Regions from separate parts of the Paenibacillus diazotrophicus genome, predicted to be linked through region 1. Evidence: predicted binding sites of a transcription regulator. Region 1 holds the regulator's gene; the other holds the start of a gene.
What was found. The regulator NrdR, encoded in region 1, represses ribonucleotide reductase genes. The targets are predictions, from matches to a motif close to AACACNATATATNGTGTT.
Positions count from the first base shown of each region.

Region 2: ACAN54_RS10240 (adenosylcobalamin-dependent ribonucleoside-diphosphate reductase) is a predicted target of NrdR. The motif match lies at 2,156-2,173, and genes of this name have one in related genera.

Region 1 covers NZ_JBGJZN010000001.1:2,430,405-2,450,156, forward strand. The annotation lists gene ACAN54_RS11190 (serine hydrolase domain-containing protein) at 1-1,026, shown strand, start outside; gene ACAN54_RS11195 (ABC transporter permease) at 1,026-1,844, shown strand; gene ACAN54_RS11200 (ABC transporter permease) at 1,873-2,655, shown strand; gene ACAN54_RS11205 (ABC transporter ATP-binding protein) at 2,655-3,653, shown strand; gene ACAN54_RS11210 (GNAT family N-acetyltransferase) at 3,650-4,138, shown strand; gene ACAN54_RS11215 (hypothetical protein) at 4,246-4,818, shown strand; gene ACAN54_RS11220 (TerD family protein) at 4,841-6,148, shown strand; gene ACAN54_RS11225 (S-layer homology domain-containing protein) at 6,263-12,901, opposite strand; gene ACAN54_RS11230 (HupE/UreJ family protein) at 13,144-14,343, shown strand; tRNA gene ACAN54_RS11235 (tRNA-Lys) at 14,467-14,539, opposite strand; tRNA gene ACAN54_RS11240 (tRNA-Ala) at 14,554-14,629, opposite strand; gene nrdR (transcriptional regulator NrdR) at 14,851-15,327, opposite strand; gene ACAN54_RS11250 (alpha/beta-type small acid-soluble spore protein) at 15,492-15,710, shown strand; gene ACAN54_RS11255 (lytic transglycosylase domain-containing protein) at 15,817-16,380, opposite strand; gene coaE (dephospho-CoA kinase) at 16,377-16,973, opposite strand; gene ACAN54_RS11265 (manganese efflux pump) at 16,983-17,732, opposite strand; gene mutM (DNA-formamidopyrimidine glycosylase) at 17,923-18,765, opposite strand; gene polA (DNA polymerase I) at 18,816-19,752, opposite strand, start outside.
Region 2 covers NZ_JBGJZN010000001.1:2,232,790-2,245,144, forward strand. The annotation lists gene ACAN54_RS10240 (adenosylcobalamin-dependent ribonucleoside-diphosphate reductase) at 1-1,907, opposite strand, end outside; gene ACAN54_RS10245 (DEAD/DEAH box helicase) at 2,390-4,135, shown strand; gene ACAN54_RS10250 (YqhG family protein) at 4,132-5,208, shown strand; gene ACAN54_RS10255 (hypothetical protein) at 5,346-6,425, shown strand; gene ACAN54_RS10260 (YqzE family protein) at 6,583-6,771, opposite strand; gene ACAN54_RS10265 (N-acetylmuramoyl-L-alanine amidase) at 6,961-7,740, shown strand; gene ACAN54_RS10270 (divergent polysaccharide deacetylase family protein) at 7,727-8,653, opposite strand; gene ACAN54_RS10275 (glycerol dehydrogenase) at 8,741-9,844, opposite strand; gene ACAN54_RS10280 (MerR family transcriptional regulator) at 9,955-10,410, opposite strand; gene ACAN54_RS10285 (SDR family NAD(P)-dependent oxidoreductase) at 10,607-11,476, shown strand; gene ACAN54_RS10290 (hypothetical protein) at 11,501-11,773, shown strand; gene ACAN54_RS10295 (hypothetical protein) at 11,853-12,355, opposite strand, start outside.

The sequences.
Region 1 (19,752 bases):
GCTATCGGACCGCTTTCATTCCGGGAAGACCAGGCAGATCCGCTATTGCCGACAACCGTTCATAATATTGCGTCCATTACCAAAGCTGTTACCTCGGTAGCCGTCGCCAAGCTTGTTGAGGACGGCATTCTCCGGTTTGACATTCCAGTTGGCACCATATTAGAACCGTTTAATGTGGACCCATTCAACAAAATCGATATTTACAGCCTCCTGACCCATACCTCGGGTTTATTTCCCGACTGTGCGGATAGCATTCCCTATCATAAATCTTATTGGGAGTTCATCGGTGAATATTTTGAAAAATATAGCCCTGAAGATGGGGATCCGGACTGGATTACCGCTGCTCTGAGCTGCGGGGTCAATAAAAAAGTAGGTGAGGAATGGCAATACTGTTCATTCGGCTTCTGCATCCTTGGAGAAATTATCAAGAAACTGACCGGTATTACCGCTGAGGAGTACATAGAAAAGCACATACTGAAGCCACTTGGCATGAATGACACGGTTTGGGAGCTGACTCCCGATTTAGCCAAACGTGCGATTATTAGAAACGAGAGATACGAGAAGCGGCTGAGCGATGTAATCAACGGTAGTCGGCCTGAACTCTCACAGGAGGAGAAGCTGTGGGAGACGGTTTCCAAAACAGGTGGAGGGCTGGCCTCTACACCTGGTGACATTATGCGGTTCGCCAACATGCTCCTGAGCATGGGAACACTGGACGGTACCCGGATTATCGGCCGCAAAGCGGTAGAAAAGATCACAACCCGCACCCTTTATGGGGTTCCTGACCACTGCTGGGGTGCCGATAATAGCGACCGGAGTTATGGCATCGGACTCGATATGAGAAGAGGTCCCGCCTTCCTCTACTCCTCGACCAGTTATTTGCATGAAGGCGCGGGTGCCTGCTGCATGGTCATTGATCCTACAGAACAGCTCGCCGCCGTATGGTTCGTACCTTTCACCGGTGACAATTGGTATGCGGAGGGACTATATAATGTAACCAATATCATTTGGTCAGGACTGATCTAATGAACAGGTTTAAGCACAATTGGCTTATTTGCCGGACGGTAGCGGACGTAACCTACAAAGAGTGGAGTGCTTACCGTACGCATTCTATGGTATCCATTATCGTCGGCCCTGTCTATTTCATAGTGCAATATTTCATCTGGACGGCGGTATATGGAGATCACGCTTCACTCGGCGGCATGGGTCTCCCCCAGATGATCCGTTACTTCGGCGCTACTGCGCTACTCGGTTACCTGATCATGGATTTTGCCGACTGGAACTTATCCATGCTTGTGCGAACCGGTAAATTTCTCACCTTTCATTTGCGCCCGATTCATCACCGTTCGTTCGCATTATTTCAGAAAATTGGCCACCGGTCTCTGGGTTTTCTGTTTGAATTTCTGCCGTGTCTTTTGATCTTCATTTTTATTTTTGGAGTCGATATGCGGCCTGCGAGCCTTCCGTTGACCCTTCTGTCGGTGCTGCTGGCCTTTCTGATGAATTTTTATGTGAACTACATGATTGGCCTGACTTCATTTTGGCTTGTCCAGTCGAGCGGGATACGAAGCGCGTTTATGCTGGTGTCAGGGATTTTTTCAGGTGCGCTTATTCCGCTTGATTTCTTTCCGCACTCCCTGCAAGTAATCCAGTTCTTCCTGCCGTTTCAGTATATGGCTTACCTGCCGGCAATGGTGTTCACCGGCCATTATTCGCTTGGTGGTCTAGAGCTTTCCATTCAGCAAGCTGTAGGCATGCAGGCAATAGCCGTGCTAATCACATTCGGATTGAACGAACTCGTACGCCGTATGGCCATGAAGCAGTTTACCGCTGTCGGTGCATGAATGACCCCTTGAAAGGATAATTAGTTACATGAAACGGTATCTGGATGTTTATAAGCAGTGTATGTATTCCGCTTTGCAGTCGGCTGCAGCTTACCGGATGAACTTCATCATCAGCAGTCTGATTACATTGATCGGCAACATTCTATTCCCGCTGGTCACCCTGCTAATTTATCGGGCTGGAACCAGCTTTCCCGGCTGGAGCTTGTATGAGGTGTTATTGATCCAGTCGGTATTCACCATGTCGAGCGGGCTTTCGGGTATTATTTTTGGCGGAGTCCTCTGGACCACCATGTCGCATGTCCGGGAGGGCAGCTTCGAGGTCATTCTGCTCAAGCCGCTCAGTCCGCTGTTTTTTATTGTTGCTACTACGTTTTCTACCGACAGTATTGGCTTGTTTCTGGGCGGGGTATCTCTATTTATCTTCTCTGCTGCACATGTAGGCGCCATTTCAGCCATTAACTGGCTACTGTTTGCCGGATTATTTATCGCAGGGACGGCTGTCCTGGCAGGATTATCTCTGATGATGGCTGCGGTGTCCTTCAAATGGGTAGGCAATTCGAGAATCTCCGAGCTTGCGGACAGTGTACTGCACCTTGGAAAGTATCCGTTGCCTATTTTCCCGAAGGCTATACAAGGGGTAGCCACAATGATCATTCCCGTGGGAATGGTAGGCTTCTTCCCTGCGTCTGCTCTCCTCGGGCGGGTGCAGGCCAGCGATTACGCGGCGGTTCTACCCTGCTTTTTATTTTTGGCGGCTGGAATATGGATTTACCGGCATATGATCAGATTGTACGAGGGGGTAGGCGGATGATGCCGGTTATTGACGTGAAGCATTTGACCAAGACGTATACAACTTATAAGCGGGGCTCAGGCATGGGGCAAACCTTCAAAAGCTTCTTTCAGCGCGAAGAAGTCGTAGTCCATGCGGTGAACGATATCAGCTTTGCCATTGGCCAGGGGGAGATCTGCGGCATTCTGGGTCCCAATGGAGTGGGCAAATCAACGGCAATCAAAATGCTCTGCGGTGCGCTGTATCCGACAAGCGGGGACATTCAAGTGCTGGGTTATTCGCCTGCCCGGGACAGAAAGCACTACGTCTCCAGAATCGGAGCCGTCTTCGGCCAGAAATCCCAGCTCATCTGGGATATTCCACCTATTGATAGTTTCAACATGAATAAGGCCATCTACGGGATCTCCACTCCTGAATACAAAAGCCGTCTGGAAGAATTGACGGAGCTGCTGGATATTACCCATGTGATTGAAAAGCCTACACGAGTGCTGTCTCTTGGCGAACGCATGAAATGCGAATTCGTCATGGCTATGCTGCACCGCCCGGACATTTTGTTTCTGGATGAGCCAACCATCGGGCTAGATGTGATCGCCAAGGTCAAAATCCGTGAATTCATCCACCAGATGAATAAAAAGCAGAATATGACCTGCATTCTGACCACCCACGATCTCGAGGATGTGGAGGAGCTTGCCCATCGGGTGATTGTCATCAACCACGGGGATAAGGTTTTTGATGATTCGCTGCAGCGGCTGAAGCTTTTCCTGGGGGAGAAAAAACGGGTCAGTTTCACTTTTGTGGAGTCCGTTCAGGGCAGCGTCTTCAATAACGCCTATACCCAAGTGATCGAACGTCCGTCTGATTTTCAGATTACGCTTGAAGTAGACACAGCACAGATTTCAATCAGTGATTTTCTGGAAGACATCTCGCGAAAGCACCGCTTCTCCGACATCTCCGTGAAGGAACTCCCCATCCAACAGGTAGTTATGAATATTTATGAAAGTGCGGGTATGAACACATGAGTATTATTTATAAAAAGGTAAGCGACTTTAACCGGGGAATACTGTTTGAATTATTGACAGATGCATATTCATTTGACCGCAGATATGAACAAAGCTGTACTTCGGATTGGCAGGATTTTGATCACTTTTTCTTTGACAATTTAGAGATTGCAGATAGGTGCGGGTTCATCACAACACTACACGACGAAGCCATTGGATTTGTTTCATGGGACCCGAGGAATATGCCTGAGTATGCGGAAATTGGTCATAATTGCATTGCGTCCAGACACAAAGGCAAGGGTTATGGTAAAATGCAGCTTCAAGAAGCGGTCAATAGAATCATCCAAAATGAAGTAAAAAAAATAATATTATTCACGAATGAAGACCTAATTCCCGCTCAACGAATGTATGAAAGTGTAGGATTCATATTAGATCAAGAAAGAAAGACACAGAGTATCCCTAATGTTATTGGTGAACCTGTGGATTATGTATATTTTGTAGAGTAAGTGTATGCGTCCTCCCTCCAATATAGGAATAAATCCTCTCTCCCAAGATTCCCCATATTCTGCTATGCTAATATAATCATAGAGAAGAAGCGGGAGGCGCAACTTGAATGGATGCATTTCAATATGAGCTAACTTCAGAGACTGGCATCAATCTGAGATATGAATACGGAGGGGAGTACTTCACGTTCAGCCTGTATCGGGATGACAGAGGATGGGTTCTTCACCCCTTTGATGGTATCCTGCTGAGAAATCAGACGATGTGCGCTCTTGTCGCACAAGAGCTGTTCAAGCATAAGCCTTTTCAGGTAATGCTGGCGAAAGAAGGTATTCTTTTCACCGATATCCGTTCCACCGTTAACCTCGATAATGTGAACACTCCGATTGCCGCACGAAATGAGCGCAATGACCGGGAGTCTCGTGATAACCCGGCTGATGACCTGATGGAATTTGTGCAGCAGCATTCGGTTGAAGAGGTCATTGAATACGAGTGCGGTATTATTGGAAGCCGCATCTCCTTTTATAGAGAGATCCTGCAGCGTATGTTCATGGACAACCTGGGTCCCTCAGATCCGGAGTTCCAAAAGGTACAGGATATCGTACGTATTTACGAACATTCCTTGGACAAGCTATCCAACCTGAACGGTCCGGATCTGGACGCGGGAAGACGCGGCAGAATATAAATCTCTTGAAAGGCTGATTCTAATGACACTTGATCTTATAAAGGGACAAAAATGCAACTTAACGAAAGACAATCCTCTCCTTACACGAATTATTGTAGGAATGGGCTGGCACAATACGAGATCTGAGGTTGAGGTTGATTTTTCTGCCTTTTTGCTTACGCCTGCCGGGACTGTCTCTACAGATGAAGACCTTATTTTTTATGGCAATCCTTCTACTTCGAACCAATCTGTAGCCGTATTACTGTCGGATAAAAAATCCTACGCAGGCTTAACCGATAACACACAAATCGCTGTCGAGCTTAGGCAAATTCCTGCAGACTACGAACGGATTGCATTTGCACTAACGATATATGAGGCTGACAAACGGCAGCAAAACTTCTCGCTATTGGACGATGCTTATTTACGGATTATTAACGCTGATGATGGAACGGATATTCTCCGCTACAACCTAGGTAAAGGTTTCTCTGTAGAGACCGCCATTGTCACGGGAGAAATCTATAGATACCATAATGAATGGAAATTCAGCGCTGTAGGTTCGGGATATGCAGGAGGTCTAGCTGCCCTATGCAAAAGCTATGGGATAGAGGTCAATGACATACTGCCCTCGGTTGTACCCGCTAGCCCAATAATTCAATCACAGCCGTCCCCGCTTGTTCTCCCAGAACTGCGGTCACGGCCTAAGGACTCAGACAACTTGCCCCCGTCTTCACCAGCATCACCTCCAGCCCCTCCATTAAATCCGAATACCATCCTGCTTAAGAAACGCGGGGAGAAGATCAATCTCCAGAAAGGGACTGATTCCCTTGGCGAGATACTGATCAATCTTAACTGGTATCAAAAAAAATCTTCGGGCTGGTTCGGAAGTAAAGGCGTTGACCTTGACCTTGGTTGTCTGTTTGAACTGAAAAATGGCATCAAGGGCTCTGTCCAAGCACTCGGTGAATCCTTCGGAAGCTTGAGCAGGCCGCCTTATATCTCCCTTGACGGGGATGACCGCACCGGCTCCATAGCCACCGGCGAGAATCTGAGGATTAATGGCCATTATCTTTCCGAAATTAGCCGCATCGTTATCTTTGCCTTCATCTATGAGGGAATCACGAACTGGTCGGAGGCAGATGCGATTGTAACCATCAAGCAGCAGGGCGGTCCGGAGATCGAGGTCCGGCTGGATGAGCACAACAACAATAAGGGCATGTGTGCCATCGCTATGATTCGTAATCTGAATGATGAGACACTCAGCGTCGAGAGACTCGTAGAATATTTCGCCGGACACCAGGAATTGGACCAGTATTATAACTGGAATCTGAGATGGGAAGCTGGCAGTAAATAGCGGTCATTACAGATGCAATGAGTAAGGGCTTCCTGGGTTATGATCTTCAGAGAGCTGAACTTAAAAAAAACCCAAAAAGACACCATTAAGGTGTCTTTTTGGGTTGAACATACGCTATTCGTTGATGAATTGAATGGACTGCAGAGCCTGTTTGAGTATGGTGACTGCCTGTGCACGGGTTGCCAGCGCCTTAGGCGCGATTTCATTACTGGTTATCCCCTTCATGATCTGAGCCGTCATTAATTCGGCAATGGGTTGTCTTGCCCAGTTCCCAATGGAGCTGTTGTCCTTATAGGAATCCAGGACGGATGGATTATTCGCTGCAGAGGAAGCATGCCCCGCATATTCCAGTGCCCGCAGAGTCATCGCAGCCATTTCTTCACGGCTGACAGGCTCCAGCGGATGGAAACTGTGATCGGCAAATCCAGTTACAATTTTCGCATCCGCTGCCGCTTCAACAGCTCCATAGAACCAGTCTTTTGCGGCAACATCGTTAAATGCTGTGCCATTTCCCTTTTGATCCATTCCTAAGGAGCGGACCAGCAAGGCAGCAAATTCTGCACGTGTAATATGTTGTTCAGGATCAAAATGTGCTGGCGTTACTCCTTTAACAATCAATTTAGAGGCAAGAAGCTCAATATTGCCCTGCGCCCAATGCCCTTTAATATCATCAAACGTGACATTGGAATGAACAACAGCATATATACTGTTACCATTACGCTGCAGTACGGACTCTGTTGTACTACCATCTACCTTAAAGTACGATGGCACAAATACCAGCTCACCCCTGGCCTCATCCAATCGCACTCCTGTACTGAACCGGGGATCTACCTGCGTACTCACAGTAATTCCCCTGGAAACAAAGTGGGTGCCAAAATTATTAATCTCCGTCTTCTTCCCGTTGCTTTCTGCAATAATCGTAAAGGTTATTGCGTCTGTTAACAGTGTTACATTGCTTTTTCGCGCAGCTTTTACAAGAAGGCTATCCTCCTCAGTTCCAGCTCTAGTGATGACCAAGGACAATTGGATGTCCTTCATATCAGTACCCAGCCGCTGCGTGAGTTCCGCTGTAGGAATCACATTGGAAGGTAGCGTATAGAAGAATCCTTCACTCTGAATTCGTATACTGGAGTCCTTCTGGGAACCATCTGTTGGTGCAAAAACCTGCAGCGGAATTTCAACCTTAACAGGATTGGAAGCATCTTGAACTTTCACTGTCGCTTGTCTATAGGACTGCAACACTTCACTAAGCGAGGCTGCGTCGATAGTGACTTTGTCGTATGTGACCCCATCCAACCCTGTTTCTTTGCTGGTCGTGACTTTGACGTTATCCTTAGAGTCCGTAGGATGGGTTGAACTTGTCGGAATTGGGCTTGGACTAGGCGTTGGACTTGTTGAACTTGTCGGACTCTGACTTGCCGAACTTGTTGGTCCAGAACTAGGAGTTGGTGTCGGCGTTGGTGTCGGCGTTAGACCCGTTGAATCCCCTATCCCCTTCACTAACTCCGTTGTGTTCCGCACACGAATTCGAATTCCTTCCGTATTCTTACCAGTGATACCTACGGCTTCCAGGGTGTCTCCGGCTACCAAGACTGGAACAGGTCCGCTCTGCTTGGCTATATATCCATCGGTAAAGACGAGAACCTGGCCTGTGCCATCATCGATCACATAAGAATTCTCATCAAACTGTGAAATGACCTTGCCCTTTACCTTAATTAACAAACCTTGGTTCGCTTCTAGATTAGCTTGTCCTGTAGTTAATACACGAGGCTCCACTGGGCTGGTATGTCCTGTTTTGATTACATCCGATGCAAAGGAACCAAACTCAAGCTCTTTATTATTCTCAAAAGTTTTCATTTGACCATATATTCTGACAGTATCACCTTCGACCAGCGTATTTTCCGGCACTTCTTTAAATGCCATAATGCCACCAGTAGCATCCTGCACATAGAACGCATCGAAGAAGATGTTCGAACCGGTAACCACGGTACCCTCAATTACTGCAGGTGTGCCGTCAGGTTTAGTTCTAGTGTCTGCAATATTATTTATCACCGTCTCACGTTGAGCAAGCCAGTTAATAGAATTTAAACCAAGCTCATTATTACCCTTCGCATTATACGTTTCATCGAGCTGTTTATCATTAACAAAATTCATCCCGGAAACAATGATTCTACCACTCCCTATCTCTTCTGAAGCAATAGCAGGAATAGCGGAACCGCCGGTTCCATCATCAACATTGTCATAGGTAAAGCCACCGATCGCGATTTTACCTTGGAAGGTAGTCTCATTCCCTTTTACCAAAATCGTTAATTTGTCAGTATCCGTAAGAGGGAGATGACCCACTTTTTCCAGACTGGCACCACTATAATACTCAAGCGTTGGTACCCGGTCCGTTATATAATTACTCACTAGTCCAGGATGAAGTCTAACTGTAAAGGTATTCGTCCCTATCGGCTGGGACCAGAAATTGCCCTCTGGGCTCGTATCAAAGATTCCGTCATTGCTAACCTGAATCGTAGATCCGATTTGTGCCAATAGACTGTTTGCAAATGCGGGATTCGTACTGTTATTACTCTTCTCAGTTAAGAATAAGGAGCCGCCTTGCTGTATAAAGTTTGCAATCGCCGCACTTTCATCAGCGGTTACAGCAACTGCCGGATGTGTAAACATAAGCACTTTTACATCCGCCAGACTGGATGCAGTAATAGCACCTGTGTTCTCCACGACAGTGTACCCCTCCTGCCGGAGCTGAGTAGTAAAGGACTTCAGGTTGTCTTTATAGGTACCACCATCAGTTGAAGTATTCTCATTCTTATGGGAGGCATCAATCATTACCTTGATTCCCAAGGAGGCTTTGATCGTTACCTCCAAGCGGAATTGATTATCCTCTGGAGAATCTCCCGCCGGAGTATCCAGTACGGCAATTAAGGTATGATAACCCTGCACTGGATTAGACCAGGTAACCGCAGCTGAGGCTGTACTTTTAGATTGGATAGAAGATACCGACGCTTTATTAATAAAATGTGCTGTATCAACCGCATCATAGTAGAAATTCACATTCAGATTAGACAAATCCTGTGAACCCAGGTTGGTCAATCCGGCTTCCAGTACAGTAGGACTGCCAGCAACCAGGCTGTTCCCTGCAATATTAATTCCGCTCACTTTAACATCTGTATTTACTTCCTGTGACCAGATTGGTGCAGAATATACCTGCTCTCCATCCATTTGTGTCACTTTCACAACAAACCATTGTTGGCCTCCGGTAATATGCACAACAGGATTCCAAGTGAAATCAGAGGTCATCGGTGTGATCGAGTCCACGACTTTATCACCATTAGTGATCAATTCGACTTTAGCTATTCGGTCATCTGACTGGTAAGTACTGCTGAGGTAGCTATATTCAGGTATACTCTTCTTTTCGACAACATTGTCTTTCCCGGATACCGAGAAATTCAGGGTATCTCCTTTGACAGTTGCCCCCATATAGCTGCCATTCGCAAGGAAGTCCAGTGTAAAGTTAGGGTCTTCCGTCATATACACACGCATATTGCGCATGGATTGAAGTAAAGATTCCTGTGACAAGTCATTAGCCACGATGACTGTTCTGGCATTGGTCTGCCCCCAGGTACCATCATGATTGTCCTCGCCATAGGTCGGAGCCACATGCCAGCCCAGATCAAGAGCCTTGAAGAATTTAGCTTCCGCATTGGCATAACCGTAGTGGCCTGAGCCATTCCCTACCTCAAACATAGTGAACAGTTTGTCCACATTCCGGTCATATGGTGTGAAGTTATTAAAAGCATTCGCGGACATGTCCGGATGATTAAACTGTGCAACGACATCATCATACGTCATGACCCAGGCATAATACTTGCTCAAATCCTGATATTGACCCGAGTTCTGCTTCCGGTCTATAAAATTGTTGGTTCCAAACACATTCGAGTGTCCCCAGGTTGTAGATGTCATTTCAAATGCAGGAAAAACAACAAAGCTATCATTTTTGGTATAGGTCTTGGCTAAATCCTTGGTCAACTTCCAATTTTCACCGCCGGTACGCTCTGGAGATCCCTTATGATCTACGGTGTCTTGGCCAACCAGGGCGGCATCAATATCATGGGAATGGTCTGAAAAAGCAAAGAAGTCATAATGATGGGCTTCTGCTGCTTTCAAAGCATCTTCTGGGGTACCTGCAGCATCATGGGATATATTCGTATGGTTATGAGTAGTCCCGCGATAGTGATTCCCACCGGTAAATACAGGTGTTACAGTAAAGCTCCAAGTATAGGTCCCCACATTATGCTTGGTATCACTGACTTTGACACTAACGGTGTGATCACTCACTGATAAATCAGCAGAATTGTTCATCTCAATGGTATCCCCATTAATTACAGAGGGTACAGCCGTTCCATCGAGTGTAGCTTCCAGAGTTGCAGCATCAAGGCCGCTTGGCTCATCATATTTCACAGAAATTACAGGTTGTCTATCTTCGATCTTTGTTCCAGACATCGGAGTTTCTTCGTAAAATTTAGGTGCAAAGGTGTCGTTAACAACAGAAACCGTATATGGGGTTACCGGAGTTCCCGACTGCTTTGTATCTTGTCCCATCTTGGCTTCGATGTAATAGTCAAAGCTGTTTCCGGCAGCAACAAAACTTGTATTCAGCACAGCAGCGTAAGTAATGCCATCGGATGAAACCATCGGCTTGGCAGTATACGCTCCACCTGCTGTTCTGTAATAAAGGATAACAGAGTCTGCGTTTCTGGCAGTTGCTGTTAATGAAATATCCGTATTGGTGTATGCCTCAGTTACTGCTTGATGGACAAGGGAAAGCTCTTTAATCTCTTGCACGTCTGCGATGGATCTTGGGAATACCTGGTATCCGCTCTTATACGTGGTTCCTGAGACGTACTGGCTGAATATCCCTGTAAAGGTATAGGTTGAATCCTTCTGAAGTTGGGTAGAAACGTCAATGCCACTGGCAGTGGTGACCCGTACCGTGATCGTTTTGTTTGTTACGGCATCTGCTACAGTGAGATTATATCCAGTGCCAGAAATAGCTGGAATATTTGTGATTTTGCCTGTGAATTTTACTAATGATCCCTCAAGCGGCTCCGCCTTGTTATAATCAATCAGATCGGGCAGCGTCGATTCAAAAGGAAGCGGAAGGTTGGTTGTACTATTTTTAACAACGGTTGTAGGCGTAATTTCAGTTAAGCCGTTATAAAATAGAACCGACCCCGTTACAGTGATCAAATCACCTTGGGCAACGGTAACCCCTGCTGGCAGTGCTCCGAACACCGCGATGCCGCCCGTAGCATCCTGTATATAGAATGTATTGGCCGCAGTGACCTGGTTATTGCCAATTACAACTCCCCGTATCGTGTAAATCTGATTGATTTTGTCCGATTTACCCGCACTGTCATTCGTCCGTAATGTGCTGATTGGGGTAATCACGGTTGTATCTTCTTTGGTAATGGCTGTACGTGAACCTTCCAGGTTCTTGCCATTTGGCGTAGCTGTCAATTGTGCTACATGAACATCATCTGTCCCGTTAGTAAACGTAAAGGAAAAAGAGCCGTCTGCACCCGAGACAACGTAGTCTTTGCCATCGGCTGTAGAGGAGAACCTCGCTCCACCTACTGCACTATTGTAGCTGTAGATCAGCGAATTCGCTGCAGCTGCCCCTGCATTTCCTACAATTCTGCCACCCCCGCTTGCGTCGAGGTAATACAATAATTTGGTCTTATCAAGCACCGCGCTTGACTGTGCCAGGTTGATCATTACAGCTTTACTGGCTACTTTATCAAGTTCAGTTGCCGTAAGATAGACTTGTTTGCTGTCGCTGGAATTATCGAAGGTCAGGTTGAATGCACCGGAAGGATCCGCATAAACCGCCTGTGTAACCGGAACTGGTGCGGCACCTGGATCACTTAAATATAGGGAAACATATGTAGAGGACGTAACAGATGATACATCGCCTGTGATTGTACCCACCGCACCTTGGCTGGTGAATTGAATGTTCTGACCAAGAGGTTGTGCACTTTTGGTAATTATAACAGCTGGCGTTGCTGAGTTTCTTGGTGTAAGCACGGGAGCAACGATGAAATCCGTACTATTGTTATTGGTGTCCAGGCCAGCACCTTTTCCGGGTCCGGAGTTGCTGCCATCTTCGGATTTTCTTTGAGCACTGGTGGTACTGCTTAATGCAGTCAGCTTAGCACCTTCGAATTCAGTGGCGGTACCAAAGCCCAGGAAATCTACAACAGCAGGATCTGCAATACCAGTAATGGCAGTCTGCGCGTTCACAAGCGCCACCTTTCCCGCTGTTGCTGACATATTAATAGAACCTGTAACATCAGGTGAAGGAAGATCCACAGTTGAAGTGGTGCCCTTCGCTTCTTGAATCAGCAGGAAGCCATGGGATTGAATAACCTTGCCTGTTATGATAGTTATATTGGTCCAAGTTGTCCCTGCCGCAGAAGTATATTGAACGGAATAACCATCCAGATTAACATCACTGTCGGTAGGATTGTATAATTCAATGAAGTCATTAGAATATGGGGGTGACGTGCCATTTCCTCCCCCGCTGTATACCTGACTAATCACAACATGCGGCGAATCTATCGAAGCAGTCGCTGAAGCCCGGGACATCATCAATCCTTGCGGAGATACAGACAACAGGAGCAGAAGTACGGCTAATCCCAAGCTCGTCCTTCTTTTAAATCGGTTGAATCGGCTACTACGTAATTCCATAAAAAAAATTCCTCCTCTTGTGTGTACAAGCTTCATCCAATAGTAGTTTCACTATATGCCCAGCAGCCTTGCTACATTAACAATAATCACGTTATGTAAGATCCAAAGTATTAGATTGTATTAATTTCGTAAATTATTCCTTTAGCTTTACACTGGGCATATATACCGAAAATATTTTTTTGCTATGATACTGGTTATGTGCGACAACAATCATACTGCTCAACTTATAGGGAGGTACCACCTTGTTATCTCGTAATTTCCGATCCAGCATACTTAAAGGATTCATTCTTTTCACAGCACTCATCGTTTCAGTTGTCTTCTCCAACCAAATGGTATCGGCCCATGCTCTTAGCGCTAGCTATACTATGGTTACCTTTAACAAAGATAAGACCGATTTCTCTTTTTCCTTAGACGTCATTTCTATAATTGAGAGTATGGATGTAGATACGAATGGGGATGGAATTCTACAAGCGGACGAGCTTGAGGACAACAAACATAGATTAGATGAGTGGATCGACGACAGTGTCGTGCTGGAAATGAACGGGAGTGGGCAGACCGGAGAGCTTCTGGAAATCAAGCTTGAGCAAAAAAGTGATAAAGAGGTAGTGACCTGGCATTATACCTATCCAGCCTTTGAACCTGGGCAGACAATCTCTATTATGGATGGCCTATACTCCCAAACCTCAAGTTCGCCCTACGTCAATTTAATTACTGCACACTACGGAAGTCAGGTAAGTGAGACTGTTTTACAGGGGAAAAACCGGACATGGACCATGCTTCTAACAGAGGAGCAGCAGCAACAACAATTAACCTCATCCCCCAACACCTCAAGCCCGAATTCTCAGAGCCCTTCCTCACAAAACGACAGGAACACCGTTATGACCTCTACGTCTGATTGGGTCTCATTCTTCCAATTGGGAATGAATCATATTTTGACTGGTTATGATCATTTATTGTTTTTGTTCGCTCTTTTGTTAAGAAAGCAAAAGCTTAAGCAATATATTTCAATTATCACAGCCTTTACTTTAGCGCACAGCATCACATTAACTCTCGCCGTCCTGGAATGGATTAGCTTACCTTCACAGTTGGTGGAATCGGTCATTGCCTTGAGCATCTGTTATGTTGCCCTAGAGAATATTTTCCGTAAAGAAATACGTTTCCGGTGGGTTGTCACGTTCTTATTCGGACTGATTCACGGTATCGGATTCTCGGATATTCTGCGCGGGATGAACCTGCCCAAAAGCCATTTAGCGGTGGATCTGATCAGCTTCAATGTAGGTATTGAATGTATCCAGTTATGCATTGTGCTGCTTCTGCTTCCAATCCTCATCTATTTACAAAAAAAGAGCTTCTTCAAGCCCACTTTCATCTATGGTTCTTGGGTAATTACCACTCTTGGTGCAGTATGGTTAGTTCAACGGCTATTTGGACTACTGATATAACTCAAAAAGAAATAGACCGCCCTCTCGTAAAGGATGCGGTCTATTTCCTGACTGAACTTCCGAAGGCCGCCACCCTTTCCCAGACAACAAAAAAGAACGGCATCTCTGCCGTTCTTACTGTGATGGACTCTCAGGGGCTCGAACCCTGGACAAATAGATTAAGAGTCTACTGCTCTACCAACTGAGCTAAGAGTCCAAGTATAAAATTATTGGTGGAGCCAAGGGGGATCGAACCCCTGACCTCATCGCTGCCAGCGATGCGCTCTCCCAGCTGAGCTATGGCCCCATGAGACGTTTTAGAACTACAATATGTATTCTAAAAACTTACTTTATTTGTAATGTTCATGTCACTTAGAAGTTGATTTGTTTCGTAGGCGACTTCTATATAATATAAAAATTCAGGTTCCGTGTCAACACCTTTTTTCAAAAAGCTTGGAGGCGCCCCACGCTAACCCTTGTAATAAGCCGCCAGCAGTTCAGCGGCTTATTACTTTCAACTTAGAAGGACTACAATCCCTCCAGCTCCCCGGTACTCTTGGACAACAGGCCTTTCAGCTCCTTCATGAACATGTTGATGTCCTTGAACTGGCGGTAGACGGAGGCGAAGCGGACGTAAGCGACTTCATCTACAGGATAGAGCTGCTCCATGACGAGCTCACCGATCTGGCGGCTCTCCACTTCAGCCAGGGCGATCCCCCGCAGCGACTTCTCGACCTCGGAGACGATGACCTCGAGGCGCTCAACGGAGACAGGACGTTTCTCACAGGCGCGGATCAGGCCTCGCAGGATTTTGTCGCGGCTGAATTCCTCGCGGCTGCCGCCTTTTTTGATTACAATCAGCGGTGTCTCTTCGATCATCTCAAATGTGGTGAACCGCCGGCTGCATGATTCACATTCCCGCCTGCGACGGATTGACTTATTTTCGTTGGCCGGGCGTGAGTCCAGCACTTTGGTATTCGTGTGATCACAGTAAGGACATTTCATAAGCTTAATCACTTCCTTTTGCAATAGGTGTAACGCCCCGGTCCGGCAAAGAATCGGCTCTGAAGCGCTCATTCTAATTTCCATAAAACACCGTTTATTTGTTGTTATGAAGATGGCAAGTCCAGCACATAATACTGTTACCAACCGATAGGAGGTGAACAGTAATGAGCCAAAATAACAGCTCCAATAACCTGGTAGCTCCAAATGCACGCGGTGCCTTGGATCAACTGAAATACGAAGTTGCCCAAGAACTCGGTATCACCCTCTCCCCAGACGGGTACCAAGGCAATAAAACTTCTTACGAAAATGGTTCGATCGGTGGTTACATCACAAAACGTCTTGTAACCCTGGCTGAACAATCACTGGCAGGTCAGTTCAAATAAACATGTCTCCTAAGTTTGCCAAGAAGTATTATTCGACTTTCGGGTCGTGTAATACTTCTTTTTACATAACTCAGGGGCTTAATGATTATTCATTACTCCTCGCAGCCTAGAACTCATTATAGATCTCTGTATACTGTTCGTAATAATAAATAACACGCTGCACATAATGGCGGGTCTCACCAATCGGAATATCCTTCACAGCGGCTTCGCTGCCGTCCCACTCCCCTTCATCCAGCCAGCGCTTGACCTTGCCGGGACCAGCATTGTAGGCCGCAATAACCGCTATACGGTTGCCGTCGAACTGCCGGGATAGTGAAGACAGATACCAGGTGCCCAGCTCAATGTTAGCCGATGGTTCTTCCTTAAGCCTATCCAGTGATACATCCGGAAGCTTGGCCTTTTCGAGTGCCCATTTGGCGGTATCAGGCATCAGCTGCATGAGCCCTATAGCCCCTTTTTTGGACTCCCGGCCTGTTTTGTAATTCGTCTCTACCCGAATGATGGCAGCCACAAGGAACGGATCCATCTCATAAGTAACGCTGTGCGTACGGATCTCATTTTTATAGTAAATGGGATAAAACAAGGACATCCAGTTCGTACTCAAGAATAGAATGGCTGTAAAACCTATAAACAGCAGGAGCAGCACTCTTTTTTTACGCAACCATTTCATGACAGCCCCAGCCTGTCCCATAAAATAGCAACCTGCTGCCTTGTATGATCCAGATCTCCACTGTTGTCAATGACATAGGAAGCCTTCCTGCGCTTCTGTTCAATGTCCATCTGGGCACCTAATCTGACTTCCGCCTGCTCCAGGGTTAACTGATTGCGTTCCATCAGTCTGGACAACTGAAGCTCACGGGGAACGTAGACCACGATGATCTCTTGAAAAAGATTGTCCAGGCGGGATTCATACAATAGCGGAATATCCACGATGACCAATCGCCGGGGGTCTTCCTGCTCCAAGGCATGCATGCGGTTCTTAATCTCCAGGCGTATCGCCGGATGTGTAAGATCATTCAAGTTCTGCAGAGCCTCAGGATCGTGGAAAACAATCTCTCCCAGCTTAGCCCGGTTAAGCGTGCCATCCGGCAGCAGGATTTCTACTCCAAACTTGTTCACGGCTGCGTCCAGAACCGGAGACCCCGGCAGCATTACCTCTCTGGCAATGACATCGGCATCAACCAGCCGCGCCCCCTTATCCGCAAAGATTGCAGATACGGTGCTTTTTCCGGAGGCAATGCCCCCGGTTAAGCCCATAATCATGTACTCACCTCATAATAGCTTCATTATACCCATTGCAATTAATAATAACGCAGGCAATGCAGCTGCATGCCTCATCCAGTAGCTTCCCGATAATTTCAATCCCGTCTTCATCCCAAATAGCAGAAAAGTTCCGCTAAACAGGGCAATCATCAGTGAGGTATAGACGGGACTGAATCCCAGCAGTGCCGCTCCAAGTCCAGCACCGAACGCATCCAGCGACAATGCAATTCCAAGCACCATCGCTTCCATAGACGAAATACTGCCCGAAGCGTCCATATCGGCTGAAGAAGGTGTACGAAGAATCTGGATCACTACACCCAGATGCCGCAGCTCCAGCGAGAAGACCGCCGATCTAGGCATTTGTTCGTCTGTTGTTTCAAAAGATTGCGCAAGTCCATTGTTCCCGGCAAGAGCAGCAGCCGTCTCCCGTCTGACTTCCCCATCCGCCGCCTTCCCGGCAGCAGCTTCTTCATTATGGCTGTTCTCCTTCTGCGTCAGCATCTGGAATAAGGACCAGCAGCCCATCAAGACGAGAATAACCGCTCCAATACTGGATGCGGCATGAGGAGAGACCACCTTGGCCAGCAGCACACCGACCTGCATGGAGATACCAATGACGATACCCGAGCACAACGAGATGATCAGGATCGAGAGCAGCGGTATTTTCATTTTACGCAGCCCATATGTAATACCAACACCAAAACCGTCCAGACTCAAGGCAAACGCCAGCAGCAGCAATGAAAAAAGTGGGCTGAGCACCCGCAATCCCTCCCGTGAAGAACCGGCAGCCCGCCCGGATGACTCCGGGTAAGGCTCCGTTCGCTCTAATCAGCATTCTTCACACAGTATATGGGCGGAACAAGCAGTGAGTGCCTGACTTTTATAGCTGCATGGACAACATTAGCGTAAATCGGGAAATACGGCAGTGCCAAATCTTACGATATAACGCTTACTTTACAATCTCATTTGGCGGCTGACAGCTTGGACAATAATGCGTGCCTCTTCCTCCAACCACACTCTTCTCGATCAGTGTGCCACAACTCGCACAAGGCTGATCTTTGCGACCGTAGATGAGCAGCTGATGCTGGTAGTTCCCGCTCTCTCCCTGGCCGTTGACATACGATTTCACCGATGATCCCCCAGCATTTACAGCCTCCGTCAACGTAGCGACAATGGCATGATGGAGCTGATCAAGCTGGCTTCCGGTTAGCGCTTTGGCGCCTGTCTCCGGGTGGATACGGGCACGGTGCAGCGCCTCATCTACATAAATATTTCCGATGCCGACTACATATTCCTGATTAAGCAGCAGTGGCTTGATTTTGGTGCTTTTGCCTGAGACAATTTCCTTGAACCGTTCCGGTGTAAAAGAAGGCGCAAGCGGCTCCTCCCCCAGCTTCTTCAGCGGCGGCAGCAGCAAATCCTCACCAGGCTGGAATAGATGCATAGTGCCGAACTGGCGTACATCCGTATACCGCAGCTCCGTACCATCGGTAAAATGAAAAATAACATGGGTATGCTTGTCCAGCGGCTCATCTCCCTGATAAAGACCATAGCGGCCTTCCATCCGCAGATGAGACACCATGACAAGACCATCCAGCACAAAACGTAAAAACTTTCCTCTTCGCTCCACTTGTACTACAGTATGGCCTGCCAGCATGCCTGCAAAAGCCTGAATATCGTCCGGCCGTTGAATGATCCGCGGCAGCCGGACGGTGACGTTCTGTATCTGCTTGCCTGTAATTAAGGCATTAAGTGTTCTTTTGACAGTTTCTACTTCCGGTAATTCCGGCATAATGACTCACCTCCACTTCATTATACCGGATATACGGTTCTTGCGGGGGGCTATTTCGCCTCATACCAGTTACTTCCATAACTTACCTCTGCTTTGAGTGGCACGGAGAGCTTGAGTGCTCCTGCCATGACCTCCGGAAGCAGTTTTTTCATCAGCTCCAGCTCATCTTCAGGCACCTCAAACACCAGTTCATCGTGTACCTGCAGCAGCATGCGGCTTCTGAGTCCGCGCTGGTGCAGCGCTGCGTCCATGTGAACCATAGCCAGCTTGATAATATCCGCCGCTGTCCCCTGAATCGGGGTATTCATCGCCGTACGTTCGGCAAAGGAGCGGAGATTGAAGTTCTTCGCATTAATCTCCGGCAGATACCGCCGGCGTTCCAGCAATGTAGTCACATAGCCCTGCTTGCGCGCTTCCACTACAATATCATCCATATACTGGCGCACACCCTTGAATACCTCAAAATACTGCTCAATGAAGTGTGCCGCCTCTTTGCGTGGAATATTTAGGTTCTGGGACAGGCCGTAATCGCTGATGCCGTACACAATCCCGAAATTAACGGCTTTGGCAGAACGGCGCATGTTGCTGTCCACTTGATCGGCGGTAACCCCGAACACATCCATTGCTGTTTTGGTGTGAATGTCCATGTCTTCCAGAAAGGCTTCCTTCATCCGCTCATCACCGGAGATATGCGCCAGCACCCGTAATTCAATCTGCGAGTAGTCTGCCGCCAGAATCGACCAGCCCGGTTCGGAGGGCACAAAGACCTTGCGGATCTTGCGGCCTTCCTCCAGCCGGATCGGGATGTTCTGCAGATTTGGAAACTGGCTGCTGAGCCGTCCGGTAGCCGCAATCGTCTGGCGGTAGAAGGTATGGACCTTACCGGTCTCTGCAGAAATTTCCTTAAGCAGACCTTCTACATACGTGGACTGAAGCTTGGCAAGGGTGCGGTATTGCAGTATCAGCCGCACTGCATCATGGTAGGGA
Region 2 (12,355 bases), 200 kb from region 1:
TCACGGCTGCCATCACGGTAGATCGTTACGCCTTTGCAGCCCAGATCGAAGGCCATTTCGTACAGCTCTGCCGTTTCCTCAACGGTGAAGTCGGACGGGCAGTTCGCTGTCTTAGAGATCGAACTGTCTACCCAGCGCTGAATTGCGGCCTGTGCACGAATATGATCCTTCGCAGACAGATCCATCGAAGTTACGAAGTAGTCCGGAAGGTCTTCACCCGGATGAGCTTCCAGCCATTCCTGGGCAATCGGTACGAACTGTTCGTCGTATCCCAGACGGCTCTGACGGAAATATTTGAAGGCGAAATACGGCTCAATACCAGTCGATGTGCCAACCATGGTTCCAGTGCTGCCTGTAGGTGCCTGAGTGATCACGGTAACATTGCGCATACCGTGCTTGCGGATCGATTCACCGACTTCAGGGTAGGCTTCAGTGATATTCTTCATGAATCCGCTGAGCAGATATTTTTCTGTATCAAAGGCCTGGAACGAACCCTTCTCACCAGCAATACCGGATGAGGCCAGGTACGCTTCGCGTGCCATGAAACCGTAGAGCTTGTCCAGGAACTCCAGGGATTCCGGGCTTCCGTAACGGATGTTTAGCTTGATCATCAGCTCGGCCAGACCCATGGTGCCCAGACCTACGCGGCGTTCCAGCTTCTGGTTCGCTTCATTCTCAGGGAAGTGGTAAGGCGTTTTGTCGATAACATTGTCCAGGAAACGTACGGAATAGCGGGTGGTTGTTGCCAGATCCGCCCAATCTACATCATGATTCTCCGCATCATAGAACTTGGAGAGGTTGATGGCCGACAGATTGCATACACCCCAGCCCGGCAGACCTTGCTCACCGCATGGATTGGTGCAGATAATCGGATTGAAGTACCAGCTGTTGGACATCTGGTTGTAGTATTCCATGAATACGACACCCGGCTCCGCCGATTTCCAGGCCGATTCAATAATGGTGTGCCATACCTCGCGCGCCTTGACTGTACGGTAAGGAATCACGGCCCGGCCATCGGCCTTCCATTTATCCAGATCCCCATCCCAGACAGTATCGTAATCCGGATCAGTCGTATCCGGGAACACTAGCTCCCAGTCCAGATCTTCCTTTACTGCTTTCATAAAAGAGTTGCTCACGCATACCGACAGGTTGGCGTTGGTCACCTGGCCCATCGTCTGCTTCACGGTGATGAAATCGACCACATCCGGGTGCCAGTCATTAATCATCAGCATCAGCGCACCGCGGCGGCTTCCGCCCTGTTCGATTAATCCAGTCGTGTAGCTGAACAGTCCGCCCCAGGATACAGAACCGCTCGATGAGCCATTAACGCCTCTAACGATAGCACGGCGCGGACGAAGCGAGGACAGGTTGATGCCGACACCGCCGCCACGGGCCATGATCTCAGTCATTTCGGACAACGTCTGCATGATGCCTCCGCGGCTGTCTTTTGGCGAAGGAACGACATAACAGTTGAACAGGGTCAGTTCTTCACTTGCCCCGGCACCTGCGGCAATACGTCCGCCCGGAACGAGCTTCCAGTCATCCAGAATGGAGCGGAATTTGCCTGTCCATTCTTCCTGAAGCTCAGGGGTTTTCTCTACCGAAGCCATGGCTGAAGCGAGCCGGTCCCACATTTCCTCAGGAGTCTTCTCTATGTTAAGTGTTAATTTTTCCACATCCGACTGTACAAGTTCGCCGCTGCGCGTCTTTACGGTTACCACACGGCCGCTACGTTCAACAATCTCCCCGACTTCCTTGGTTGGGAACTTCGGATCGTCTTTGGTCAGCACGAGCACAACGTCGCCTACCTTGGCATTGTTGTTGTCCGCATCCTTCCAGGCATAACGGTCCAAAAATATTTTTTCACTCAGACCTTCAAGACGCTGTTTGCGTTCCACTGTACTCAATAGAAAAACCTCCCGGATATTGTGATATGTAAAACTCTCCAAGTGGAAACGGCTTCGCCATCCTTTTGCGGGACGGAATCCGTTTCAGCGAGAAATATAAGGATGATGTATAGCGTGAACCATATAAATCCTTATATTTCAACCCGAACTTCGGCGGATGGACTGCACCAGACTTGCACGCAGCAACTTTCCCTTGTCAATAAAAAATAACCGAAAAACGCCCGGATTAATCAAACTTTCAAGCATTTGTAACAATATATTGTGTCAATCAGCTTTTCAACTATACCACATATTGTGTAGAAGGTCTTTTTCGAAAATAGGAGCCTCTCAGCGAAATATCGGCAAAAGATGGCACATTTACTCCCGCTTGCTCGCTATTTTACAGCATCGGACCGAAAATAGCAGGTTATGAATTCTCTCTTTTAAGAGCATACTACTGCTACACATTTCGCTATGAACCAAGCACCGGAGGAGGCTGCAACATGACGCAATTATTCCGTAACCCGTTACCCGAAAAGGATCTGGCCCACGAAACGCTGCTGCCTGTCCCTCTGTCATTCGACCGGAACTGGCTGGATGATCTGGAGTCGAGGCTGGAGAAAGGCGGACCTTGGGGAAATTGGAGGCTGTCCCGGTTAGCCATTCAAGGTGAAAAATCAGGGCTTGTAACCAGCTTTGATGAGCTGCAGTGCATGAAGCATCTGTCCGGTCTGTCCCCTCTCCCCCACCAGCTCGATACCGCTCATAAAGTACTGTTCCAAATGTCCGGACGCGCCATTCTCGCCGATGAGGTCGGACTTGGCAAGACCATTGAAGCAGGGCTCGTGCTGAAGGAATATCTGGTTCGGGGACTTGTGACCAAGGTCCTCATTCTTGTACCAGCTTCACTGGTGCTTCAATGGGTGCGTGAGTTGAATACCAAATTCGGTATATCTGCTATTGCCCAAAAAAAGACCTACTCCTGGGACAACCATATCGTTGTCGCCTCTATGGATACCGCCAAGCGGGACCCGCACAAGGAACTGCTGCTGAATCAAGAATACGACATGCTCATTATCGATGAAGCCCATAAACTCAAGAACAAGAAATCAACCAATTATCTCTTCGTCCAGCAGCTGCGCAAAAAATACTGCCTTCTGCTCACTGCCACACCGGTACAGAATGATCTCGGCGAGCTGTTCAATCTGATCACACTGCTAAAGCCGGGCCAGCTTGGTAATCAGGGGGATTTTGCCACCAATTTCGTGGTAGACAAGCGCCAGCCGAAGAACGAGGTTCAACTGCGGGGCGAGCTATCCAAAGTCATGATCCGCAACCGCCGCGGCGAAGGCCCGGTGACTTTCACGAAGCGAAAAGTAAAGAATATACCGCTCACGCTCTCACCGGAGGAAAAAGTATTATATGACGGAGTTACGGCCTTTGTCAAAGACCAGTATCAGGAATCGGGCGGCAATCTCAGCAGCATGCTCTCTCTGGTTACGCTGCAGCGCGAGGTGTGCAGCAGCCGGGATGCTGTTTTTATAACCCTGGTCAACCTGATCAAGAAGCTCCCGGCCGACTCGCCAAAACGCGAGCGGATGATGGAGCTGCTCCAGATCCTCCGCACCGTCAAAACGAATACAAAAGCGGAGAAAACCATGGAGCTGATCCGGGAAATGAACGAGAAGGTGATCGTCTTCACTGAATACCGGGCTACTCAGGAGTACCTGCTTCAATACTTCCGGGATCACGGTCTCCAGTGTGTAACTTACTCCGGCGGCATGAACCGGGGCAAAAAAGACTGGATGATGGACTTATTCCGCGGCCGCGCCCAGGTGATGATTGCCACCGAAGCCGGCGGCGAGGGCATCAACCTGCAGTTCTGCCACCATATGATCAATTTCGATCTGCCCTGGAACCCGATGCGGGTGGAGCAGCGGATTGGCCGGGTGCACCGGCTGGGGCAGGAGAATGATGTGGTGATCTACAATCTTTCAACTGAAGGCACCATTGAGGAGCATATTCTCCATCTGCTGCATGAGAAGATCAATATGTTCGAGATGGTCATCGGAGGACTGGACGTCATTCTGGAACGCTTCGAGAAGAAGGAATCACTGGAAAAAAGCCTGTATAAGATCATGCTCGAAGCCCGCAGCGACGAGGAGCTGCGCAGCGGGCTGGACCATATCGGTGAATCGCTAAGCGAGCTGACCCATGGGGTTCAAGGCGAAAGCGAGGCCGGGGCATGACACTCACGCCACAGGAAGTGCGCAAGCAAGTCATGGATTATCTGGAGGCTACAGAGTGCTCAATGATCGAAGTGTCACCCTTGCATGTGACGGTGAAGCTCTCACCTCGCGCGGACCGCATGCTCACGGAGCGGCCTTATTATTGGGGGTTCGTCGAGCGGACGGGCGCCCCGCCGGAAACACTGTCGTTCACTTTCGTCTTCGATCCGGAGAAGTACGATCATCTGGCGGCAGCCGCGCAGGCAGCACCGCCAGTAAGACAGCCGCGCGGAGCGGGAGACCGCACAGCCGCGGCGGGACTGCCGGCCGGAGCGGGCGCGGCCGGGATAGAAGCCGGCGCGGAGCTAAGCGCCGGCTCAGGGATCGGCCCGGCGGCTGGAGCACCGCCGGGGGGTACAGCTGATCCGCAGGACAGCATCCTTTCCCGCTTCTTCGGGTTCGTTCCGCCGCTCCCCCGGATCGGCCCGGGGATGATCAGGCGCGAGGACGTCACCTACGGCAGCAAGCGCCTGGGACAGATCTGGTCAGCTGCCCGGGAGGAAGGCAAATGCCTGCAGCTGTTTGAGGATCCCGGTGGCAGGCAGCGCTTAACCTTGCTCTCGGCTGCCTATGAACCGTGGCTCGCCGTCTGCTACAAGGTGGAGATGAGCTGTGATTTGAAGCGCGAGGAGCTGCATTTCATTGGTGTCTCGCTCACCTCGGGGCTTATTGTCCCTGATTTCGAGGCCAAGCTGGGATCACGTGAATTAACGCCGCGCTTGCCGGAGAATATTCACATTCAACCATCTGAGCTGAACATTGCTGCTGGGGCAGACCGGCTGGAGGGTTATCTGACTTCAAAGCTGGCGCTGCTGGATTACACCTGGGCCGAAGAAGCACGTGAACGGCTGCAGTTGGAACTAAGTATAGTGGATATCTATTACGAGGAGCTGCTCAAGGAGCTGGATGAAGAGAAACGGCTGGCGATCCTTGAGCAGTACAACCGCCGGCGTAAGGAGACCACCTGGCAGTATGAGCCGCAGATTGCAGTATCTGCCGTGACCTATGGCCTGTTCCATCTGCGCAGCACATAAGATGCGACCCTGCTCGCTAAAAGCAGGCAAAAAAACAGTGGAATTCCCGCACACCAGAGCGACAGCAAGCAACAGCCTTTTCAGAGCTTGTCCTCTACAATAAATTCAGTACATCAGTGAAGAAAGGTGAACGCCAAATGAAGATAAAAGCTAGGCAGAAGGACGCTCCCGGACACCGCGGGCGCCTTCTCCTCTGCCTGTGCCTGGGGATAATGCTGTTCTCGGCCAGCTCTGCATTCCCTTCGGAGCTGTCAGCCACAGGAACCCAGGTAACTGTCACGCAAGCAGTCTCCACAACCAATTGGCCTTTAGTTGCGATGAAACCCGTTACCTCACCGGAATCCCTGCAGGATTTCGCAAGTACGACTATTCGAAAGCTGTCCGCCGATCCTCCCTTCACCAGCTGGAGCAACGCCGGGACTGAGTATTTCCCCCTTGGACCGGGAACCCATAGCTGGCTGGTTAACGTGATGAGTGGAGAGCAGCGAATCGGTTATTTGATTATCACCGCTGCAGAACAAGGCGGTTACATGCTCAGCGAATATGGAGCCGGCAGCTACGGCCTCCCCTACAGCTTGCAGGATCTGCGCCAGTATCTGGTGCAGCAGGAACTTATCCCAGTCCATTATTCCGGAAAGATTGAACTCACTGCGCTCTACGCCCCCCTGCTGCCCGTATGGAAATTAACAATAGACAGTAAGATCATGTATATTAATGCATCCTTGTTACAGGTTCTGCCTTGGAGTTCCAGCCATGCAGATGCTGTTCTACATGGCAATACTGCCGGAAGCAGAACAATATCCAGCCTGGATATTGACCGTTCTCCTCTTCCTGTCTACCGGACCGAAGGGCAGGATGATCCGTATGCTGACTTATTATGGCTGTCGGCACCACCACTACCTACACTTGGCGTGGACCAGCTCACTCTGACTCTGGCCTCAGGCAGCAGTCTTGCCTTCCAGTCCCGGGGCCGGAATGACGTATATGGGGCTCCCTTTATGGTTACCGGCTTTCAGCGCTGGCGACCTGCCGCCGGGAGCAATCCGGCTAACGGAAGCTCTGGCATTCTATACGCCGCTTCCGGCCCGGACGGCAAACGGTATCTCCCCCTTGACATGCTTCAGCACAGCGGAACCTTGCACAAGCTTCCCTCTTCGGGAAGTGCTGCACTAGGGGTCGCCTCTGTTGCAGCACAAGCAGTTCCGGCCTCTAAATAAGTTTAGTGCCGCGATGCACTGCAAAGAACCTTCCCTTGTCTGGAATAGGCATAGGAAGGTTCTTTGCTTTAACGTATGTTATATAAGGCTGAAACGTATTTTCCTTCAGTGTCTCTTAGTGTTGAATCCATTTCAGTGAATAAAGCCGCGCCTGGCTTTATTTCCTGCTGCTGCGCGTCCACTTGCTGCGCCACATGGACCAGCCAAGCGGGAGCATACCGAACCATTTTTCCGCCCAGGGCTGTTTCTCAGCCTTTCTGCGTTCCCTGCTGGCCCGCGGATCTTCCATATAGACGACTACCTTCTCCGTAATATACTTCACCAGATCATCACCCCCGGAAGCCATACGGTTCACCTCCTGTTTCCCTGAACCGGGAATTCCTATGTCTCTGCCACAAGCTCCATGCTGCTAGTCTGCTCCAAAAGGCCCTGTGTTAAACCTTTTGTACGTTTTTCCGTATAGCCTTGACTGCTGTGGCACAATCTATCAAAGTATCCATCCCCATGACCCGTCCCGGATAAGGAGGTTATTCCCTTGAGAAGCTCATATCACTTGAAAATTCTGCCGAGAACAGGCGACTATCTGACACAGACACGGCGTGTATGGCTGCTTTTGACGTATGCCGGTCTACTGATGTCACTATTTACAGGAACGGCTGCGGGAGCGCGACCGGCCCTAATAGAACCTTCACAGGTCGGCGGGAAGCCGGAACGTCATCAAATGCTGGGCCACGACCAGCGGATCATTCTAATTGACGCGGGACACGGGGGGATTGATGGCGGCACCTCGCATGGCAACATTCTGGAAAAGGATATTACGCTGGCGATATCCCGCCGTCTGTTCCTGCTGCTGCGCAGTGATGGCTTTGACGCCATTCTGAACCGGACCGGAGATTATGCGCCCAGTGACGAGAACCGCTGGCTGCGCAGCTCCTCCCGGCATTTGCGTGATCTGGCGCAGCGCAAAGAGCTGGCCGAGACCCTGCCGGCAAACGTAGTCGTCAGTATTCACATCAACTGGGCTCCATCTCCGGCGAAGCAAGGCCCGCTGGTGCTGTATCGCCAGGAAGGCCGCAGCTTCCTGCTCGCAAGATCCATTCAAGACCATTTGAACCAGCTTTACGATGTTAAGAAAGCGCCTAGGGCCGGCAGACCCTTTTATCTGCTCAACAAAATAACCGCCACAACGGTTATCGTTGAGGCGGGATTCATTAGTAATGCAGACGACAGGGCCAAGCTGTGCAGCCCGAAAGGACAGGAGGACATTGCCGAAGCCATCGCTGGCGGCATTGCCGCCTATCTTATGGAAGTGTGAGACTGGAATTCCATTTCCACTGGTCCTTGACCAGATCGGAGATGCCTACAAATTCAACACTATCTTTCAGTTCAGCAATGCCGCTGCGGATGCCTGCAGCGGTTTCTTTTCCCTGAATGCCGACATGTCCGATGGTGACACAATACTTTTGATTCACTGCCCTTTCCTGCACCAGCCGCATTTGCTTGGCCACATGTTCAGAGGTATGAACATCATCCAGAAAAATGTGATTTTCTACCGGTGGAAGCCCCATCTCCCTGGCCATTCTCCCGGCAATCGAACGGTAGTTGGTATGGCTGTCGACAAAGAACAGCCCCCGCTCCTTGCATACACTCAGGATAATGCCCATCACCCGCTCATCACCGGTCACTTTGGAGCCCATGTGGTTATTCACCCCGATGGCAAATGGAACATTATCCAGTGCTGCCTCTACCCGCTGGCGGACCTCCGTATCACTCATCCGTGTCAGTACGGCTCCCGGCCCCAGCCATTCCGGCTTGCCTTTGTTCGGTTCCATGGGCAAATGCACTAACACATCGAGACCCCGGTCATGGGCACGCCTCGCGTCCCTCTCTGATGTCGGAAGAAACGGCATAACCGCCACTGTAAACTTAACCGGAAGCTTGAACATTTCGTCCGTCCCCCGCAACCCGTTGCCAAAATCATCAATAATGATCGCTACACGGCTATGCCCAGAAACATTCTCTGCCGGCTGAGCATGTGTATTTCCGGCACCACTAGGTGGAACGGGATTCGTCAGCAGAAAGCTTGAGCGTTCCTGCCCCCTGTACTGGTCTTGGACGGCTTCCTTGCCGTGAGCAAGCGGCACATCGAAGCACTGGCCAGTTAGTATCACTACAGAAGCAATAAGACATATCATAGTGCCTTTAACCAAACGATAGCCTTTATTCATCAGGAAATCCTCCTTCGAGTTCTACAACCATTGTTCTCATTGTTTGGAACCCGGAGGATAAATATGTACAGAACAGCTACGCAATTATTAACAATCCCCAGCCAGGGCTTGCTGTCCACGCCGATCTGCTGCAAAAATAGCATTCAGTACCTGCTGCGTAGTCACAGTAAAAGGCATATTGCCCATCGGTCCGTCTTCTGCACAGCTGGCTTCAGCAGCATTCATAAGCCGCTCCCTCGTTATACCGGACAACCCCAGTTGACTTAGGGTTAAGGGCAGGCCCGCCATCCGGCAAAATGAGATTACCTCAAGAACCTCTTCTTCCGGTGCCTCCTCAAGCATCAGCTGCACGAGCGTTGTGAACGCAACCTTCTCCCCATGCAGCACATGCCGGCATTCCTCCAGTATCGTAAGCCCATTATGGATAGCATGCGCTGCAGCTAATCCGCCGCTCTCAAAACCGATGCCGCTGAGATAAATATTGGCTTCCACAATGAATCCAAGAGCCTCAGAGCCGATACCTTCCCGGCAATCCCGAAGCGCTTCTGCCCCATAGGCCAGCAGAGTATCACGGCAAGCACCCGCCAGAGCGAAGGCAGCAATGGTGCCTTTTCCTCCCGCCTCAGTAACCGCGCCTGAGCGCCGGCAGGCTCTGGCTTCATAATAAGTCGACAGAGCATCGCCCATACCTGCAGCGAGCAGCCTGGCCGGAGCCTTGGCGATGATATCCACATCGGCAACCACCACATCCGGACTGCGCCGCAAGTGCAGATAATGGTCCAATTGCCCATCCTCCGAATACAGTACAGACAAGGCGCTGCAGGGCGCATCCGTGGAGGCAACTGTTGGCACGAGGACCATAGGCAATCCAGCATAGTGGCTGACCGCTTTTGCCGTATCCAGAGTTTTCCCGCCACCGATGCCGACAATCACACTAATGCCCGCATCAAGTCCGGCTATAATCTGATTAACTTGCGCCATGGAACACTCTCCCCGGAATTCACGCTGGACCAAAGGGAGCTGAGCCCGATCGAAACCGTCTGCAATCTCCTGCCCGTATACAGAAAGAATATAGGGATCTATGATCGCATAAGCCCCTTTGGCTTCCAGCTGTAAGCAATGGAGTCCAAGCTGCGCGAGTTCGCCTTTCCCCTGAATATATTTTGACGGAGAACAAACCAGTTGTGTCATAAGTAACTCCTCCCATAAACGTAATCATACTCATTCCTATCATTCTAAGCAGACTGTCCGAATCCGGCAATGAAAAAAGCCCCAACCTGTGGGCTGGAGCCTGCTGCATATTATCGTATGGTCCTGCGCACAGGCATTTTCTTCTGATCTCCGGTCAATTCACATTCCTGCGGCCCAAGAAAATCCTGGTCCATTTTGCTGTCAATCAGATCTACAATCTGTTGCAAGGATGCGATCTGATCCAATATTTTCTGCTTATGATTCCGTATCATTGCATGCAATTCCGGGTATTCAGACAAATTGGAATCCAGTGACAGGTCCAGGTAAGGACGCATATCATCCAGTGACATCCCTGTTTTTTTGAGGCATGTGATCAGCTTCATGGTCTCAATATCGTTGTCGCTGTAGATACGGTGGCTGTTTCCCTTACGCTGCGCCCGGGGCAGCAATCCAATTTTCTCGTAATACCGTATTGTATCCTCCGTAATCCCTGTAAGCTCCGAGGTTTGTTTAATGGAATAACTTTGCAGTAGATCTACGCTGGAGTTCGCACCAGATTCGCTCATAGGATCACCTTCCACGGTTATTTTTCACTGTGTCTCTTCATTGTATAACCTGGAGTCAGCTCCAAGTCAACCTTGGTTTTGCGTGAAATCCCCTGCTTGACTTGGAGTCGGCTCCAAGTTATACACTAAGCGCATGAACCGCCAGACCTGCAACTCCGTTACGCAGACTGGGACTAACATCAAAGGAGAATGACAAATGACTACAGGACAACAGTATCGCGGAACAGCGCTTATCACAGGTGCGAACAACGGCATTGGACTTGAATTGACCCGCAAAATGCTGGGTGAAGGCTGGCAGATCATCGCCTTGATCCGTTCAAATTATCCAACGGACGATACATTAATCAGCAGGGCAGTGAAATGCGGACAGCTTCGGATCTACAAAGCCGACCTGAGTGATTTCACCGCACTGAGACATGCCTTGAATGAGATCAAAGCTAGAGAGCAGAAGATCGATCTGCTGTTCAACAATGCGGGCGGCAGCTTTCCCGAGCTAAGTAACTCCAGACAAGGGCGTGAAATGCATTTCGATCTCCAGACTGTGGCGCCGTATTTGATTACGATGGAGCTCAAAGAGCTTCTACAAAAAGGACAAATAAAAACTGTAGTCAACACTTCATCTAATGCGTTTATGACCATGAAGCAATTTGACCCGGATATGCTAGAGCATCCCACTGCATTTAAAAAGCTATTCGGTCCGTATGCAACCTCCAAGCTGGCCCTCTCGCTCTGGACCCGGGAGCTTGCGCCCCAGCTCGCAGCAGAAGGCATCCTGATCCGCAGCGCAGATCCGGGAGGGAATAATACCATTAGAAGCGGCAAAAAATCAGGCTTGCCCTTCTGGCTGAAGCCGATCATGAAGCTCTTCTTCCACCATCCCAGCCATGGCGCCGGACTGCTATACAATGCAGCCTTAGGCCAGCACAGCAAACTGGCGGGAGTATTTCTTATCAAGGACCAGATCACCGAGCTGAAGTTCGCTGCCCACAGCGCTGCCGTTCTAGCGAAGGTCCAGACCATATATGAGCAGGAATTCGCCGAATCAGGCAGTGTCCCTTCTTCGTGAGGAGGGACAGAGGAGCTGTCGTTAATGTTACTAGTACGGCGGATAGCGCGGCATAACCGCACCTTTTTCGGCCATACTGCGTCTAACAACGGCATTTCTACCGTTATTGTAACCAATTTCGTGCATGGTGCGGTTAACAACGGCATTTCTGCCGTTGTTGGTGCTACTTTCGCGCACGGTGCGGTTAACAACGGTATTTCTGCCGTTGTTGGTGCTACTTTCGCGCACGGTGCGGTTAACAACGGCATTTCTGCCGTTGTTGGAGCCGCTTCCGTGCATGGAGCGGTTAACATATAGTCACTGCCGCAGAAGGTCCGTTGTCATCCAGATATTAGATGACAATCACCCTCTTCTCCACATTCACTCTGTTCTTCTGCTAAAAACGTCCAAACGAGCGCAGCAGTAGCATATTCTCAATCACGATATGCGTCTTCCACCAGTTTTCACTGATGGCGAACTCCCGCTCGAAGGCGCCCCAGCTCCAGGTCAAATTCCAGATACCTTCCTCATTTCTTGTCTGAAGAAGATAGTCCAGCTCCTCATGAAGAAGAGCGGCATTGCCAGCATAACCCGGGCTTTCCGGTGATTTGATAAACACCGAGGGTCTGCAGCTGTAGCCGCTCCACTCTCCCGCTTCCCGCTTAATTAATACTGTGATTTGCTCCAATACAGCTTCCTGAAGCTGAGTATAGGGCAATTGTTCCTGCAACCCCGCCTCCGAGATACACTCGAGGAGTGTAACGACACATTTAAGCGGATGCATCTCTAGACCAGAGTCCATAAGGAAATTTGTACTCAATTCCCTGGCAATATCCATCCCTTGATGATAAAGCCTGCTGCTTCTGTCCGCATACTTCAGGATGAATCCGGCCAAAATGG